Regions from separate parts of the Bacillus paranthracis genome, predicted to be linked through region 2. Evidence: riboswitches for the same ligand, from Rfam matches in the RefSeq annotation. Region 2 holds a riboswitch; the other holds the start of a gene.
What was found. Region 2 has a riboswitch for preQ1 ahead of NLJ82_RS08240 (QueT transporter family protein). Riboswitches for the same ligand answer to the same signal wherever they lie in the genome.

Region 1: another riboswitch for preQ1. It lies ahead of queC (7-cyano-7-deazaguanine synthase QueC); the one in region 2 lies ahead of NLJ82_RS08240 (QueT transporter family protein).

What each region holds. Positions count from the first base shown of each region.
Region 1 covers NZ_CP101135.1:1,376,838-1,386,290, reverse strand. The annotation lists gene NLJ82_RS07005 (hypothetical protein) at 1-174, opposite strand, end outside; gene NLJ82_RS07000 (YkvS family protein) at 407-592, shown strand; gene queF (preQ(1) synthase) at 648-1,145, opposite strand; gene queE (7-carboxy-7-deazaguanine synthase QueE) at 1,164-1,880, opposite strand; gene queD (6-carboxytetrahydropterin synthase QueD) at 1,873-2,364, opposite strand; gene queC (7-cyano-7-deazaguanine synthase QueC) at 2,364-3,026, opposite strand; PreQ1 riboswitch class I at 3,120-3,163, opposite strand; gene kinB (sporulation sensor histidine kinase KinB) at 3,371-4,579, shown strand; gene NLJ82_RS06970 (DUF6254 family protein) at 4,591-4,707, opposite strand; gene NLJ82_RS06965 (DinB family protein) at 4,807-5,340, opposite strand; gene NLJ82_RS06960 (M3 family oligoendopeptidase) at 5,479-7,173, opposite strand; gene NLJ82_RS06955 (MarR family winged helix-turn-helix transcriptional regulator) at 7,335-7,781, opposite strand; gene NLJ82_RS06950 (sensor histidine kinase) at 7,973-9,453, shown strand, end outside.
Region 2 covers NZ_CP101135.1:1,611,720-1,621,172, forward strand. The annotation lists gene NLJ82_RS08205 (CLIPPER-2 domain-containing protein) at 1-3,295, opposite strand, end outside; gene NLJ82_RS08210 (GNAT family N-acetyltransferase) at 3,407-4,267, shown strand; gene NLJ82_RS08215 (cysteine hydrolase family protein) at 4,302-4,862, opposite strand; gene NLJ82_RS08220 (DUF6123 family protein) at 5,044-5,304, shown strand; gene NLJ82_RS08225 (DMT family transporter) at 5,307-6,212, opposite strand; gene NLJ82_RS08230 (reverse transcriptase-like protein) at 6,226-6,612, opposite strand; gene NLJ82_RS08235 (aldose 1-epimerase family protein) at 6,683-7,555, opposite strand; PreQ1 riboswitch class I at 7,688-7,732, shown strand; gene NLJ82_RS08240 (QueT transporter family protein) at 7,739-8,224, shown strand; gene NLJ82_RS08245 (ribonuclease H family protein) at 8,376-9,035, shown strand; gene NLJ82_RS08250 (zinc-finger domain-containing protein) at 9,048-9,224, shown strand; gene NLJ82_RS08255 (DUF2564 family protein) at 9,258-9,453, opposite strand, start outside.

The sequences.
Region 1 (9,453 bases), 230 kb from region 2:
CCCGCCACTCTCATGTGTGACCCCAGCATGTATACCATCCATCCCATCAAAATATGTAGTCGTTTCATGATGACGAATCTTTTTTAAATGTATATAAGAAAATACAAATAAAATTAATGCTATAACACTCCCCACAAATTCAAACATCATTTTACCGCCTCTAATTTCTCCCACTTTAATAGGTTATTGTATTTCTTTATTATAACTCTATATAAAGATTTTTGCATTTCTCCTATTTCTTCTCAAAAAACATGGCTTTTCTACATATTTTCTTACAAAAAGTGAATATTTTTTGAATTTTTACTTTGAAAACATTTACAAAACAGGAAACATAGTTCAAAATAAAGGAAAATAAAAAATCCCAAATTATTCTTTTTTGGAAAAACTGTAACAAGGAGAGTTGCTTATGCAGATCGCAGAAACTGGAGATATCATTGAATTTAAAGGTGGAATGCAAGGCCGTGTTCAAAAAGTAAATCAAAACTCTGTTATTGTAGATATAACAATTATGGAGAATTTTAGAGAACTAGATATGGAACCTCTTACAGTTGTTAGTCATAAAAACTATACTGTCATTAATCAAAATGCATAATATAATAGAAAGAAAGGATCTGTATAACATACAGATCCTTTCTTTCTATTATATATTAACGATTATCAATTGTTTCTGGATATAAATCATGGTTCATCATGCGGTAGTCAGCCATTTGTTCATACTTTGTTCCTGGGCGACCGTAGTTACAGTAAGGATCAATTGAAATCCCTCCACGTGGTGTGAATTTACCCCATACCTCGATGTAACGTGGATCCATTAATTTAATTAAGTCATTCATAATAACGTTCATACAATCTTCGTGGAAGTCACCATGATTGCGGAAACTAAATAAATATAGTTTTAAAGATTTACTCTCTACCATTCTTTGTTCTGGAATGTAGCTAATATAAATTGTTGCAAAATCCGGTTGGCCTGTTTTCGGACATAAGCTTGTAAATTCAGGACAATTGAATTTTACAAAATAATCACGGTTTGGATGATTATTATCAAAAACCTCTAAAATTTCTGGGCTATATTCAAATAAATATTTTGTATTTTGATTTCCTAATAATGTTACATCTTTTAAATCTTCATCTAATCTTCCTGCCATTTTAAACATCCCTTCTCATTATACTCCGCGTTTATTTCCCCATACTAACGCATGAAGCTGCGGCAATACTTTTGCATTATTCATTTCTTTGCAGTTAACCGCTTTTTCAATAAGCCACTCATACTTATCTAATAGCTTTTTAATCAACATCGCATCATCCACAGTTTTTGTATCATCATTTCCTACTTGTAAGAAAAATGGTACCTCTGGATAACGTTCGTGCATCTTAACTGCATACTCAAAATCATAATCGTCAAATACTACTACCTTTAAGCTAATATCTTTTCCTGCTAGCTTCTGAATTACATCATCTAACTTCTGAAAATCAGTATTCATCGTCGAGCTTGGCGGCTTCGGAGAAATCGTTATTTCATCAATTTCAAGTAACCAATCTTGCCATTTGCTCCCTTGCGTTTCGATTGCCGTTCGCATTCCATTCTCTTTTAATATAGAAAGAAGAAACTCAATATTTTTCAACAATACCGGATTTCCACCTGAAATCGTAACATGAGAAAAATTTTCGCCGCCAATTTCTACAAGCTCATTCCAAACGTCTTCTGCTGTCATCTGTCTAATTTGATCTTTAGCCGATCCATCCCACGTAAAAGCAGAATCACACCAAGCGCAGCTATAATCACAGCCAGCTGTACGGATAAACATCGTCTTTTGTCCTACAACCATTCCTTCACCTTGAATAGTCGGACCAAATATTTCTAAGACAGGGATTTTACTCATCGAGCATCCACTCCCGTCTTACTTCTGCATAACTAGTCGGAGTCTCAAATAGACGAACAAATTCAACACGAGCTCCTTTATATTCATTCACACGATTATCTTTTGTTAACGCTTCTGCCATCTTTTCATAAATCCAAACGACCATATTTTCAGCAGTTGTATTCATCGCTGGTAACGTTTCGTTTAAATAACGATGATCTAAATAAATTTCTATTTCATTCTTCCAAATTTCTTTTATATCTCCAAAGTCAATTGCAAGACCGATTTCATTTACATATCCACTAATCCCAAATACAACTTTATATGTGTGACCATGTAAGTTTTTACATTTCCCTTCATAACAGTGTAAATGGTGTGCTGCATCAAATGTAAATTCCTTGCTGACCATTACTCGTTTATTATGATATTTGAGCTGTTTACGCTGAATATCCTTGTCCATTTTTTGCAAATTTTCTACGATGCGAAATCCAAAGAAATTATCCATTAGTTACTCGCTCCTTCGCGTTCTTGTAGGTACGTATCTAATCCTGCTTTACGAAGTTGACATGCTGGACATTCACCGCAACCATCACCAATGATTCCGTTATAACATGTTAATGTTTTTTCTCGAACAAACTCGAATGCTCCAAGTTCATCTGATAATTTCCATGTTTCCGCTTTATCAATCCACATAAGTGGTGTATGAATCACAAACGGATAATCCATGGATAAATTTAAAGTAACGTTTAACGATTTCACAAACACGTCACGGCAATCTGGATAACCACTAAAATCAGTTTCACATACACCCGTTACAATATGACGTGCTCCAACTTGTTTTGCTAATACAGCAGCAAATGATAAGAATAGTAAATTTCGTCCATCTACAAACGTCGATGGTAATTCCCCTTCTTCATGTGTAATCTCCATATCCGTTCTCGTTAACGCATTTGGAGCAAGTTGATTTAATAGACTCATATCTAGTACTGTATGTTTAATTCCTAGCTCTTTTGCAATTTCCGCTGCACAATCAATTTCTAACTTATGACGTTGATTGTAATTAAACGTTACAGCCTCTACTTCTGCAAACTGCTCCATTGCCCAAAATAAACATGTCGTACTATCTTGTCCTCCACTAAAAACAACAACTGCCTTTTCTTTTTTCATTTCACTCATTCTCCTTCTCTACTACGAATAAGAAGAAAGAACGTTCTTGAACTGTCACAATAAAAAAACAAAACAATACCTAAAGATATTGTTGTTTCCATAGTTTTTTATAGAGGGAGTTCGCGAACCTCTCCCGTGCATTGCACGGAATTCCTTCTTTCATTGACAAAGCTTATTGTAACATATTGTATACTACCAGAAAAAATTTCTGATTTTTCCGCTATTTCTCATTTCATTTCTTTCATTTTATAGTATGATTAATTTACTATAAGAAGAGAGGAGGCATCCCACTGAAATCCTTTATTATTTATCTCTTTCTAAATATATTATTCATCCTTGTTACAATGCTCGTATACCATTTATTTTGGAATCAAAAAGGGAAACGCTCTCCTAAATTAAATTCAGCTATATTTATTGTATTATGCTGCCTCGTTACTATACTATGTATCACTTTCGCAGCAAAAACAAATTATGGATTTCAATTTGATATGCGTCATATCGTATTAGTTGTCGGTACATTAACCGGAGGTCCTATTGCTGGTGGATCAATATTAGTTGTATTAAATATATATCGCTTCTTATTAGGAGGAATAGGTGTTTTCCCATCGCTTATCGGTTCTATCCTTCTATTTATTGTTCTACTATTTACATATAAATTTTTCAATCGAACTTCTAATCGTATAAAAATAATACTCGCTATTATATACAGTCTCACATACGGATTGAGTTGGATACCTTTCTTCCTTTCAAAGGTTACAAATAAGACTGATTATATACCACATATTATTGTGTATGAGTTATGTACGATACTTGGTACGATTCTTATTTTATATTTACTACACATATTACAAACTCAAGTTCGTCTCCAAAACGAACTTATGAATGCTGAAAAATTTCATTTAATTGGCGAAATGGCAGCGTCCATCTCTCATGAGATTCGCAATCCGTTAACTTCAACAAAAGGATTTTTACAACTTTTGCAGTCAGGTACATGCACTGAGCAAGAGCGAAAATTATATATTGACATAGCCATCAACGGAATCGAACAAGCAAATCACGTTCTTACAGATTATTTAACCTTTGCAAAACCAAGTATTGAAAAAGAACAAACATTACAGTTAGAAGAAGAACTACTGCATGCATTATCGTTAATTACACCGCTTGCTAATTTAACAAATGTGCGTACACATTATATAAAGCAAAGTACTTCTTTTTTTATCGCGGGAGAAAAACAAAAACTAAATCAATGTTTGTTAAATATTTTAAAAAACTGCATTGAGGCCATGCCAAAAGGCGGTGATCTTTATTTCACATTAGTTCCTGATCATAAACATATTCAATTATATATAAAAGATACAGGAGTTGGTATGGATCAAGAACAAGTAAAACGTCTTGGATCCCCTTTCTATTCAACAAAAGAAAAAGGTACTGGTCTTGGAATGATGGTCGTATTCAGTGTTGTGCAAGCTATGAACGGAAAAATTGATATTATAAGTGAAAAAGGTACAGGTACAACTTTCTTATTAACTTTTCCACTCATACAAAAAACGTGATGAAATACTCATCACGTTTTTTCTGTTCCTTCAACTAATTCAGCAAAAGCTTTCACTTTTCCATGTGGTTTTTGATTTTCTTTACGTGCTTTCCAAGCGCGCTCTTCTTCTTTCTTTTTATTGGACATACTTTTCAACTCCTTCTTTTCTTTCTCTCTGTAGTATTCCAAAATAAGAAGAAAAACTATGCACATATGAAAAAGAAGTGGTCTCCCACTTCTTCCTAATTATCGCTGTAAAATTGCGTGTTTCGCTTCTTTTAACTGCGTAAGATGTCTTTGTTCATGCAAATCAAGAAATTGAACCCACTGATATAAATTCAGATCATTAAAAACAGGATGCTTTAACCCATTTTCAAATAGGTCTTTTTCATCTATAACGCTATGAAGCGCATGTAATAATTCTTGTCGTGAATGTTCTAGTAATTGGATTCCTTGCTGTTTTTTCATTAGCGTTTCTGTTGGTTTCATTTGCTGAGGAGCTTCTCGTTTATGTGTGCGATCCAGCGTAAGTTGGAGGTCTTTAAATGGAGTCGTGTTTCTTTCATTTTTTTGTAAGGCATATACAAGGGCAGACGTGACAGATTGTTCAACTAAATGCAAGTGATGCAAAATTTGAATAATACTCCATTTATCACGACGTGGCTTTACATTCACTTCTGTATCATTTAACATTTCAATTTCTGACAATAGCGTGCTTCGGGTAGACTGTAATGAGTTCACTAAACTTTCTAAACTCACATCCATATTAGATTGAAGCATACTTCTTTCCCCCCTTTTGTTGGTGAAAAGAGGCGCTCCTTATTAGAAACACCTCTTTAGTATTCTGAATTTTCTTTTATTATCTCATCATTTTCTCATTATGTCGATGTTAAACATGTGAAAAAAAGCGCATGTTTTTTACAATTTTGTGTCGTCAATTGCTTGTAGCCATGCTTCAATTTCTGTAATAACACTTTTCACACAGCCTTCAGTAAATGGTGATGTTAAATTGGCAACTTCTACTAATTCCAAGAATGATTTACTTCCACCTTGTTGGCACAGATTCACATAATCTTCCCACGCCTCTTGTCTATTATCTCTTGCACGTTTCCAAAATTGCAGTGCACAAATTTGTGCTAACGTGTAGTCAATATAGTAGAACGGCGAGCTATAAATATGTCCTTGACGTTGCCAGAATCCACCGCGCTCTAAATAATCATTATCTTCATAATCACGATGCGGTAAATACTTTTTCTCTATATTACGCCATGCTGTCTTACGATCTTCTGGTGATGCTTCAGGGTTTTCATATACATAATGTTGATATTCATCAACAGATACACCATACGGTAAAAACAGAAGTGCTGAACTTAAGTGAGAGAAGTAATATTTATCTGCATCTTCTTCAAAGAATAACTTCATCCATGGCCATGTGAAGAATTCCATACTCATAGAGTGAATTTCACACGCTTCATATGTTGGCCAATTATATTCTGGAATTTCAAATTTACGACTTTCGTATACTTGGAAAGCATGGCCTGCTTCATGTGTTAATACGTCAATATCACCAGACGTTCCGTTAAAATTCGAGAAGATAAACGGCGCTTTATAATTCTCAATATATGTACAATATCCACCGCCAGCTTTTCCTTTTTTCGCAACTAAATCTAATAAATCATTATCTAACATGAAATTGAAAAATTCATCTGTTTCAGCCGATAACTCTTTATACATCGTTTTTCCATGATTAACAATCCAATCCGCATCTCCTTTTGGAGTTGGGTTACCTGTAGGGAATTCAAAGTTTTCGTCGTAATATGCTAACTTCTCTACACCGATACGTGCTTGTTGACGTTTTCTTAATTCCGTTGTAACGGGAACGATATAATCTAGCACTTGCTGACGATAATTTGCTACCATTTCCGCATTATAATCTGTACGGTACATTCTTGCATATCCAAGTTCAACAAAGTTTTTGAAACCTAAAGATTTGGCGATTTTCGTTCTCACTTTAACAAGCTCGTCATAAATACGATCTAACTCTTCTTCATTCTCAGCTAAAAATCCGTAATACGCCTCACTTGCTGCTTTACGTTCACTTCTCTCTTTCCCTTGCATAAATGGAATAAGCTGTGATAAAGTTCTTTCTTCTCCTGCAAAATCAATTTTTGCAGATGCTAATAATTGTGTATATTGTGAAGACAATTTATTCTCTAATTGTAAATCCTTCACGACTTCATCAGAATATGTTTTTAAATCACACTCCGCAAGAGCAAATAATTGCTTCCCATAATACGCTTCTAATTCTTCACGGAATGGAGAATGAATTAACGCATTATAATATTTTGTACCATATCCTTGTACAACTGGAGAGAATTCATCAAAGAAATCTTGCTCTTTCTTATAAAAAGCATCTGTTGTATCAACAGAATGACGAATGTAACAAAGATTCCCCATTGTACCAAAATCGTTACGAATTTCGTTAATTGAATGAATGACTTGTTTTTGTTCCTCTACAGTTTTTGCGTTATCAAACCTCTCTAAAGCAGCTGTAAACTTCTCTTTTAATTCTTCAATATTTGGCCTTTTATATTCATAGTCTTTAAATGACATGAACGAGCCTCCTCTCCATTAAATGCATCCTTTACTATAATTCAATACTTACTTCCAAATCTCCTCTTATTCTTCAACAAAATACGGCATATACTGCCATCATTACATGTAAACAAAAAAGCTTTGGATTTCTTTATCCAAAGCTCCTTTGGAACATATTATTACTTTTCATACTTTCCAATCTTTTTTAATAGATCCAGTAATTCGTCCTTTTCCTCTTTCGTTAACATTTCAAAAGACTGATGAATAACTTGCTCATGCCCTGGAAAAATAGAAGAAATAAAGTTCTCTCCAGATTCAGTTAATTGTGCATAAATAACACGTCGGTCATTCGGGCATGGAATTCTCTTTACTAGTCCCTTTTTCTCTAACTTATCTACAACATATGTAATGCTGCCACTAGCTATTAAAATACGCTCACCAATTTGCTGAAGTGGTTGACCGCCTTTATGATATAGCAGTTCTAATACAGCAAACTCAGTTGGATTTAAACCGTTACTTTGTATAGACTTATTTGTCGTATCCATAACAGAACGATGTACACGAGATAATGCAATAAATACTTTTAAAGATTGAGAAATATCTTCTCGTTCATTATTTGATGTCATACAACTTTCAACCCTTCATTTAAATTCTCAGTAATAAAAAGAACAAAATAGTACTTCATATAAATTCCGAATGAGTATTCACTCATTCATTATCTCTCCCCCAAATATATTATGAATGATTCTTGAATAAAAATATGACAATTTTAACATAGTTTATATATAATGATAATAAAAAAGAAGGAGTACCAAATTTGAAATTCAAATTCCACAGCATAGTTTTATATATATTGCTTGTTATCCTACCAACAACAGGGATTGGTGCTACATTTTATTCATATCATTCGTATAAAATGAAACAAGAAAATAAACAAGTTGCCCATACGGTTCTCTTTTTATATAGAGACTATTTAGATCACCACCTTGGCGAAGCAATTTCTGCCCTAGAAATGCTCACAAAGGTCGTAGGAACCGAGACTGGAAATATTAATGGGATGAAAGAAATTGTACATGATACAGATGGAAACGATGCACGTTTTTCTGGTCTATATTACGCTACACCAGAAGGTATCATTACAATCGCATCGGAAGGTGACCGACCACCTGTTGATGTCTCAGATCGTAAATATATTCAAAACGCATTACAAACTAAGAAAACAACTGTATCATCCGTCATTACAGATCGTGTTCTTGGCCATCAAGCTATTATGATTGCTTCCCCCATTTTTAATAAACAGAAGGAGCTCTCAGGCTTATTGTTAGCAAGTTTACGCTTTGACTACATTTCATCATCTTTAAATGCCATTAAGCCACAATACCATTTTGAAGTAACTGATAAGTATGATGTAGTTTTTCTAACCGATGATAATAACGAAACAAGTGATGCACATTCTAATATGCTTACTACTCCACTCCAAAGATTAGATTGGAAGGTCTCTGTTTCTCCGTTACCTATTCATCAAAAAACTTTAAATCAGTGGGTTGCCGTAGAATGTATAGCTACTTTATTTTTAATGTCAATTTTATTTTTACTCGCTCAATATATGTTGTTAAAACGACAAACAAAACTAGAAAGACAACAAAATGAACTACAAAAAATTGAATTAGTTGGAACTTTTGCAGCTAGTACCGCCCACGAAATCCGTAATCCACTTACCGGAATTAAAGGGCTCGTCGCTCTATTAAAAGAGAAATATAAAGATGAACAAGATCAGTTCTATTTTTCCATCATCGAACAAGAAATAGAACGAATTAATGAAATTGTAAGTGAATTTCTTATTCTGGGAAAGCCAACTGCAATCATTGAACAAACATATGATGTGAGAACCATTCTAAATGAGGTAGCATTAATTATTCAATCTGAGGCGAATCTACATAATATTGTATTCCATTTACATTTGCCAGACCGTCCTGTTCATATCCGATGCTCGAAAGACCATATGAAACAAGTGGTTTTAAACATTACAAAAAATGCAATTGAAGCTATGACTTTTGGCGATACACTAACTATTTTCGTAACAAACAATGAAACACACGCACAATTGCAAATTATAGATACTGGAAAAGGGATTCCAAAACATATTCAAAAACACCTCTTTCATCCGTTCTTTACTAATAAAGATACTGGAACAGGTCTTGGACTTGTCATATGTAAACGAATTATAGAGATGTACAACGGGCATATTTTTATTAACAGTATAGAAAACGAAGGAACGACAGTTCATATCGAAATTCC
Region 2 (9,453 bases):
AAGAGGTGACAGTTACTTGATAAGAGACGGTAAGTGAACCGTTAGCAGGAATGGAAGGTAACGGAACACCGACATTTGGATCGGCGTTATTTTGGAGTACACCATTAATAAGGAACGTGTTTTGGATAAAGGTAGTCCCGTCTGGATTTGTATCTACGAAAGTAGGACTATCAGCAGAAACACTTCCTGCATTCGTTAAAACGACGGTATAAGTTAATACATCCCCTACAGTAGCGAACCTTTTATCCACTGTTTTAGCTGAAATGACATTTGCATCGTTTACTTGCGTAAATGTAGTAGTTGAGGTAGTGTTCTTACTTACAGGCGAAGCGTTTGGATCAACAATAAAGTTATAAGAAATGGAGGCACTATTCGAAATAGGGTTTGGGTTTGGAATGCTAGTGATTAATACTTGGAATGAAGCTGTAATCGTAGTATTAGCATTGATGCTACCGATATTGATGCTAGCTGGTGTTGCGCCCGGCTGATTAACGCCGTTAACGATAACACTGTTCGGTACAAAGGAAGTCCCGTTCGCTATTGAATCGGATAGTAATACATTGTTTGCCGTAACATTTCCGTTGTTTGTAAGAGCGAAGGTATAGGTTAATATATCTCCAACTTCTGCAAACGTTTTATCTACAGATTTAGTAGCTTGAAGGTTTGCTAGTCTAATTGTTGATGTAACAGAATTAGAATTTGCTGTTTTTGAATTTGGTGGCAGACTAGGATTTACAGTGTATAAATAAGAAGCGAAAGCATTATTAATGATAGGATTTTGAGCGGTAATATTGATGACAGTTACTTGGAAAGAAAGTGTAAAAGTAGCTCCGCCGGGAATTGTGCCAATAGGCAAAGCAACGAGAGAATTTACATTTTGCAAAACACCGTTTAGTGTTACAGTACCTGGAGTCAATATTGTCCCATTTGGAAGTGGATCTGTTAGTTGTACGTTCGTTGCACCTGTATTTCCACTGTTTGAGATAAGGATTGTATAACTGATTGTATCGCCGATTGTAGCAAACTGTTTATTTGTTGATTTTGTTACTGTTACATTCGCATTATTAATTTGAGTGGAAACGAGATTAGAAGAAATGTTTTTTGTAACGGGTGATTGGCTTGGATTGATAGTGTACTGATAAGAAGCACTTGAACCATTAGATACGACATTCGACGCTGGAATTGTATTTACTACTACTTGAAATGAAATGTTTTTTGTCGTACCAGTAGGAATGGATCCTATATTTACACCGTTTGCGGGAGTTGCTCCAACTTGTGTCGTGCCATCTATTGTTAAACTGTTGAGAACAAAAGTTGTTCCAGTAGGAATGACATCTTTAAAAATAACGTTGTTCGCATTTGTATTACCTGTACTTGTAAAGGAAACGGTGTACGTTAGTGTATCACCAATATCTGCAAAATTTTTATCTACTGATTTTGCCATAGTTACAGTAGCGTTATTCACTTGAGTAGATACGATATTGGTCGTATCAGTCCCACTTATTGCCGGTTGATTTGGCACAGGAATGTATTGATATGTTGTTGTTCCGCTATTTAAAACTGGATTTGTTTGGGGAATAGAAGGAACGAGTACTTGAAATGAAACAGTAGTCGTAGAATTAGCAGCAATAGCGCCAATTGATATACCAGTAGCGGGATTTGCTCCAGTCTGAGTAACTCCGTTAACAGTTACACTCCCCGGAACGAAAGTAGTCCCGCTAGGAATCGGATCCGTATATATAACGTTCGTTGCAGCAATATTCCCTATATTAGCTAAGGCGATACTGTAAGTTAACGTTTCACCAATATCGGTAAAAAGTTTGTTAACTGATTTTGTGCCATTAATATCTGCGAGGTTAACTTGTGTTCCAGCAGAGTTGCTTGTTGCAAGACCGTTAAAAGTCGTTCCTCCAGCGATTGGTGTATATTGAAATGTAATATTAGCAGTGTTGGAGATAGGATTTTGATTTGGAAAAGAAACGACAGTAGCTTGGAAAGTTACTGTACGAGAAGCGCTGTTATTAATGGTTCCAAGAGATATACCAGCGGCCGGATTTGCATTCGTTTGCGGGACATTATCTACTGTTACAGTTCCAGGTATAAAGGAAGTACCGTTAGGAAGAATGTCTGTAAAAATAACGTTATTGGCGGGGAGAAGCCCTGTATTAGGGATAGTAACTGTATAAGTGAGAACGTCTCCAATTGCTGCAACACTTTTATTCACGCTTTTTGTTGCTTGTATGTTAGGTGAATTTATGTTGATTTGTAAACCGACTGTATTCAACATATATGCGTCTCCGTTAGTTGTTAAACGGATTGCGGCGGACACTTGAGAATTTGTTAAATAAGGAGAAATATCAATGGAAGTAATGTCCCAGCCCTGTCTTCCAGCGGAGATGTTTGTACCTGTAGAAGCACTTTGATTTCGCGTTCCAAATGTCCCGGTTGTATCTAAGTTTCCAGCGGCATTATTAATTTGAGAACCGAAGAAATTATTTACAGCATTGTTAGGTCCAGATAAGGCATTTAATGAACTGAAATTTGGCCCGAATAGAGCCTGATCCCCAATTAAATCAGCATCCCCTTCGGTAGAACTTAAAAACAATCTCCCGCTTACAGGCCCTCCTGAAGGTGTTAAAAATCCTGAAACAGATACATCGGCACTACCAGTTTCTGCAGAAACCCGGTTGCCTGCTACATAAATGGTTAAATTTCTTGCAGGTAATGTTCCATTTTGGTAAGCGACGATAAGCGTCCACCCAGCTGAATTAATTGTTCCGTTAGAAGCATCTATAGGATCTACAAGTCCAGGGACAGAGCCGGTTGTATAAGAGCCAGATCCTCCTGCTTGAATGAGGGATGTTACATCTGCAGAACGTGTATAGAATCCAAATGTGATAGATCCAGAAACGAATGTTTGATTGGAAGCTGTAACAGCCGATGGAGTAATCGAGTATGTTGAAACAGGTGTTGTAAAAGAAACAGGATTGCCTAATACGTTCGTAATGTTTTGATCACGAGATAAATAGTTTCCGCCCCAAACGAGTTCTGCGTAAAGAATCGTACTACCAGCAGGTATATTTAAAAGAGCGGTAGAACTATTTTGTGTATAGTTTAATGTTGTACCAGCAGGAAAAGAAGTTACTTGTAAAGCGGTATTGGTAGTTATAAATGCGCCAATTGCCCCGATTGTACCAGCACGGTTTTGATTACTGATTTTACTTAAACCGAGTGTGTTTCCTGTAATCGCAAGTGCGCCGTTAGTGGTGGTAGAAAATCGATTTGTAATGGGCATGTTGTCACCTCACTTACAATATAGTCTTGGTCAAAATAGGATATGTGTGTGACAAATAAAGGGTAACATGTACAAGTTGAATTGGGAAGATGGCTAGATAAGGGGTGGAGTATGATTGAATTGGAATTTAGCGTAGAGCGTCTTAAGGAAGAACAAATAGGCGATATTGTAGCATTATCATCTTATATTGGTTGGGATTATAACAGGGAAGAAGTTGAAACAATTTTTAACTCAGGTATTGTATACGGCGTATGGAATGAGAGAAAGGAACTTATTGCTAGCGCAGCAATAATATTATATGGGGAGGCGTTGGCATCTATCGGAATGGTAATTGTACATCCAGATTATAAGGGAAGAGGAATTGGAAAGATGATTACAAATTCATGCATGAATAGCGTATCAGCTCAAACTCCATTTATGCTTATTGCTACGGATGAAGGAAAACCTTTATATGAAAAATTAGGATTTAGAGCAGTAAGTTATGTTTCTAAATACATATGTAACTCGTACAATGCGAATGATTATTGTGTAAGAAATGAAGATTATGTGATGAACTATGAAGAGGGTGAGTTAGAAAAAATAATAAAAATAGATGAATATGCGTTTGGAACAAATAGAAAAGAGTTTTTAAAGAAAAGAATTATGCAAAGTGAACAGTGCACTGTTGTAAGGGACAAGGAACAAAATGTATTAGGTTACGGTTTAAGCATACAAACACCAGAAAATAAAATAATAGGACCGGTTGTTGCTAAAAATGATGAGATGGCAATGAGAATTGTACATGATTTAGCAAAAGGGCATAATGGTAAATTAAGAATTGATGTACTAGAAGGAAAGAAAGATTTCATGAAAGTATTAGAGATTACTGGTTTTAAAAAGGTGAATACACCACCAATTATGATGAAAAATAGCGGTCAATTATTAAAAAGGAATAATGAGTTATATAGCATTGCAGCACAAATTTTTGGGTGAAAAAGAATCCTTCTGAACGAAGGATTCTTTTTCGCTAATCACGATATTGATTATGAGTCGGCTGAAAGAGGTCTTCCTCGATATCCCTTACCATAGAAAAATGATCAACATTATAATGACCATGGAGAATTTTATTATGGTGAGAGATAATTTGTTCTGCAGTCAATACGTCAGAATCAGTTGTGGAATGACCGTTTTTAATTAATGTAACATCAAATCCTTGTACAGTTGCTGTTCGAACAGCGGTGTCGATACAATGTTCTGTTTTACATCCACCTATAACGATATGGTTAATTTTTTCTTCTTTTAACAGTTCAAGTAAAGAAGTACCATAGAATGAATTTGTTGCGGCTTTATTAATAAGGATTGCAGATTGAGGTACTTGAATTTGATTATGTACTTCAAAGCCTTCTCCGCTACCAGAAGCAACATCGATATCTCTTACGAAAACAATAAGGGCATTGGCATCTATTGCTTTCTGCACGGCTGTATTGAGTGTAGATAATAATTCGGTTTTACGAAAAACTTCACTTTCTTGTTCATTTCCATCCATTAATTCTTGCTGCGCATCGATAATTAATAGTGCTTGTTTCATCGTGTCTCCCCTTTAATATGAAATAAGTTCCACTGTACATATTCCTCCATATTATAAGGAAATCCTCCATTGCAAGTAGAGTATAGGCTGATTTACAAAGTTGTCAAAGAAATTTCATTCTCATGGCGTATAAAAACATGTATGATAGGAAGTGGAGAATTTTTGAGTAGGTGGGAATAACATGCAAACAGTAGAAGATTATCTTTCATTCTTACATACGAAAGGATTTAAATTATCAGAGGAAGCACAAGGATTTATTATGTTCGGACAAGGATATACGGGTGCATCTGATGGCATTGTAAACGCAGCAATAGAAGCGACAATTAAGCATCAATTGCAGTTTGATGGCAGTTATTTTGTTGCGTTATTAGAACGATTGAAAGAAGAAGAGATTACAGATAAAAAAAGCGCTAAGGCTTTTATGCGGAAGTTACAAGCGTAACTTCACGCAGCCTGCGCTTCTTTTTTTGTTTTAGAAGGTAATTCAACAAAAATCATGCCTAGGAAAATACAGAGGCATCCGATAATAGCGGAAATAGAAAGTTGTTCGTTTGCAACGAGAACGCCTGTTAAGGCAGCGAAAACGGGCTCCATTGCGAAAATAATTGCTACTCTCGTTGGAGACGTATGTTTTTGTGCTGATGTTTGAATGAAAAAAGCAATGGATGTCGCGAACAGGGAAGTTAGAAATAGAGCAAATAAAAAGGAAGAATTCGTCCATAGTGCTACTGAAAATAATTTTTCCCAATCTTCAAACAAAAAGGCGCAAATAGAAGAAAACATACCGACAGCTAATACTTGCGATGTGCTTAACAATAAAGGTGATATTTTTTTAGAGAAGAAGCCGTTAACGAGAATATGAGCAGCGAAAGCAACTGCACAACCGAGAACGAGTATATCTCCAATGTTTAATTGAAAAGAATCACTTGCTGTTAATAAATATAAACCCGCTGTTGCTACAGCAATGCCAATTACGATAAAAATAGTAGCTTTTTGTTTTAAAAAGATAAAAGACAAGATTGGTACCATAACGATACTAAGCCCTGTTAAGAAACCAGCTTTTGAAGAAGTTGTATAAAGTAAGCCGAATGTTTGTAATACATAGCCGACGCATAAAAAGAATCCAACGGTTAATCCAGCGAGGCTACTCTGTTTTATATGTTGTTTTGAAGTTTTTTTTGAGAAAATCATTTGAACGAATAATAAAATGATTCCAGCGAATAAAAAACGTATACCATTAAAAGTAAATGGTCCAACGAAAGACATAGCATTTTGAACGACAACAAATGTAGCTCCCCAAATAAAAGACACAAATAATAAAGCAAGAGGAGCAATCCAATCTTTTTTCACACTCATACCCCCGTTAATTTTGTAAGATAGCTTTTCTAGCTAACTCATCAGCAACTTTATTTTGACTACTTGGAATCCACTTAATAAAAAAGAGATCGAAACTTTTTATGTACTGCAGTGCTTCCTCTAATAGTGGTGCAAACATTTTATTTTTTGCGTATTCTTTTTCGACAGCTCGCTCAACAAGTTGCGAATCTGTACGAAAAGAGACAATGTTATAATTATGCTCCGTGCAATATTTTAATGCCGCAAGTAAAGCGTGGTATTCCGCTTCATGATTGGACATTGTCCCAAGGGGCAATGATAATTGTACAGCGGGTTGAACCCCTTTAATAAATACGCCTGCACCAGAAGGACCAGGATTTCCTTTTGATGCACCATCAATATATACTTCAATCAAAATGAGAAACCTCCAAATGATAAGATGATCCCCTACCTATATGTTTCTTTGAAGTAGGGGATAGAGTAACTTAGCCGATTGTAATACTATAACGACATGTAAATGTTTCATTCGCTTGTAAAGATTGAATTCCTTTTTTTTCCTTGAAATCTTTTGCTGGATTTACTTCATCAGCAATTCCGTACCAAGGTTCAATACATAAGAAAGGTGCATTCTCGCCTGGTGTCCATACGCCGACAAATGGGAATCCGTCAAATTCTACTTTTACGAATTTATTATGTTTATGAGAACGGATGGAGATTTCATCTGTATTCATATTTTCAAAAATAAGTGCATCGTTTTTAAATAGGTCGTATGTAAGTGGCAACTCATTCGTACTTTCAGCAATTAGTTGCTTCTTATTTGAAAGGTAAGGTCCTTCTAATACGCTCGTTTCTAAACGCTCTGGACCATTAAAAGATAGATGGTAATCTGTAAATGACTCGCCCTCTAATAACGGGAAATTGAAACCAGGATGTGCTCCGATTGAGAAGAACATCTCTTTTGAAGCAGGGTTATTCACTTCGTATGTTACATGAACGGTTTGTCCGTCTAGTTCATAAGAAACGAGTAATTCGAATTCATATGGGTATTTTTTTAATGTTTCTTCATTACTAGTTACAATGTAGGTGATTTTCGTTTCACTTTGTTCTTCTACAGAGAATGTAAGATCACGAGCAAAGCCGTGTTGTGTTAAAGAATAAGGTTTACCATCTACGTAGTATGTATTATCTACTAATCGGCCGACGATTGGGAATAAAATTGGTGCACGGCGTCCCCAATAAGTAGCATCACCTTGCCATAAGTATTCTGTATTGTCTTCTTTTAAGAGAACGCTTTGTAATTCTGCACCTTTGTCAGAGATGGTAACGATCACTTTTTCATTTTGAATTGTTGCAGTCATGAAGTAAAACCTCCTAAATCTTTCATATATTTCATTATACGTTGTCTAAAAGAAAAAGGGTAGTTCATGGTAGGAATCTATTGACGAAAGGGGGGCTAACGCGTAAAATATAATCTTGTTGCTTAAAAAACGAATAACGTGGTTCGAAACCATCCCACGTAAAAAAACTAAGGAGATTTTGTCATGAATATTAGAACTTTAGTCGGTAATGGTATTTTAGCGGCATTATATATTGCTGTTTCTATGCTTATTCAGCCATTTGGCTTTACGAATGTACAGTTTCGTATTTCAGAGATGTTTAATCATCTCGTTGTATTTAATAAGAAAGCAATTTACGGAATTGTATTAGGTGTATTTTTAACGAATCTCTTTTTTTCACCTATGATCGCTTACGATTTAGTATTTGGAGTAGGGCAATCTATTCTTGCATTAGCTGCGACGATTATTTCTATGCGATTTATTAAAGGTGTTTGGGCTCGTATGATTTTTAATACAGTCATTTTTACAATTACAATGTTTATGATTGCAATTGAACTTCATCTTGCATTTGATTTACCATTCATGTTGACTTGGTTAACATGTGCAATTGGTGAATTTGTTGTTATGGCGATTGGTATGCCTGTAATGTACTGGATTAATAAACGAGTACAATTTGAAAGATTTATGTAATAGATGAAAGAGCTATTCCTATAGGGATAGCTCTTTTTGCATGTGATAATATTGAATATAATTCTTTGACTCTTGATAAAATATAATAAAATAAAGTGAGGCTTTCATTAGCTGGATACATATAAGAAGTCTTACATAAGGGGAATCTAGTATGAAATATAAAATTCATTGGTTGTATAAAACAAAACGCGGTTTTCAGACGGAATTAACGACAGATTATATGAACATAGAAGAAGCACTTCAATTTGCGGAGGATTTCGAGAAAACAGGAAGAGTGAAAGAAGTATTATTTTACGATGAAATGGATGCAGAATGGTCATTAAAGGAAATGAAGAAGCTGAGCAAACAAGTGGAGGAAGAACCCCAAGAAATACTCGTTTATTTTGATGGCGGCTATGATGTACAGACGAAAGAAGCTGGTATAGGCATATGTGTATACTATAAAAAAGGAAATACAAAATACCGAATTCGCCGTAATGCATATATAGAAGGCATATATGATAATAATGAAGCGGAATATGCATCATTACTATATAGCATGAATATACTCGAGGAATTAGGGATTAAGTATGAAGCGGTCACGCTTCGCGGAGATTCTCAAGTTGTACTGCAGCAATTGGCTGGAGAATGGCCTTGTTATGATGAACATTTAAATCATTATTTAGACCAAATTGAGCAAAAAGCAAAGCAAATGAAATTAAAACTTGTATGTGAGCCTATATCAAGAAAACAAAATAAAGAAGCACATCAATTAGCTACGCAAGCATTAGAAGGAACAGTGATTGATAGTCATAAAGAAATAACCGAATAGAGAGGTGCAAAGGTGGATAAAAAGCAACTCATTACAGAGGTAAATGACTTATTAGAAACGTATTGTGAAGGATGTTTTTTGCGAGAACATAATCGAAAGATAAATAGTAAGTATTATGCTCATTCCTTTTGTATAAGACAATGTACAGTTGGAGAAACATTGAAAAAATATGGGGAACAGTTGTCATGAAAAAACATCCAGAGAAAACTCTCTGGATGTTTTTTAGTGCTTCGCTTCATTTAATTGATGCTCACACTCGCTTAATTTCTTTTCCTCATTTATTAAAAATGGCTCGTCTAAATCTGTTGCAACAGATTTCATAATTTCAAGCTGAGAGCGAGCTGCTTCTACAGCAGTAGTAGCATGCTCTAATGTATCTGGATCCATTGAAATTGTCGCTGATCCTACCATTTTTTGT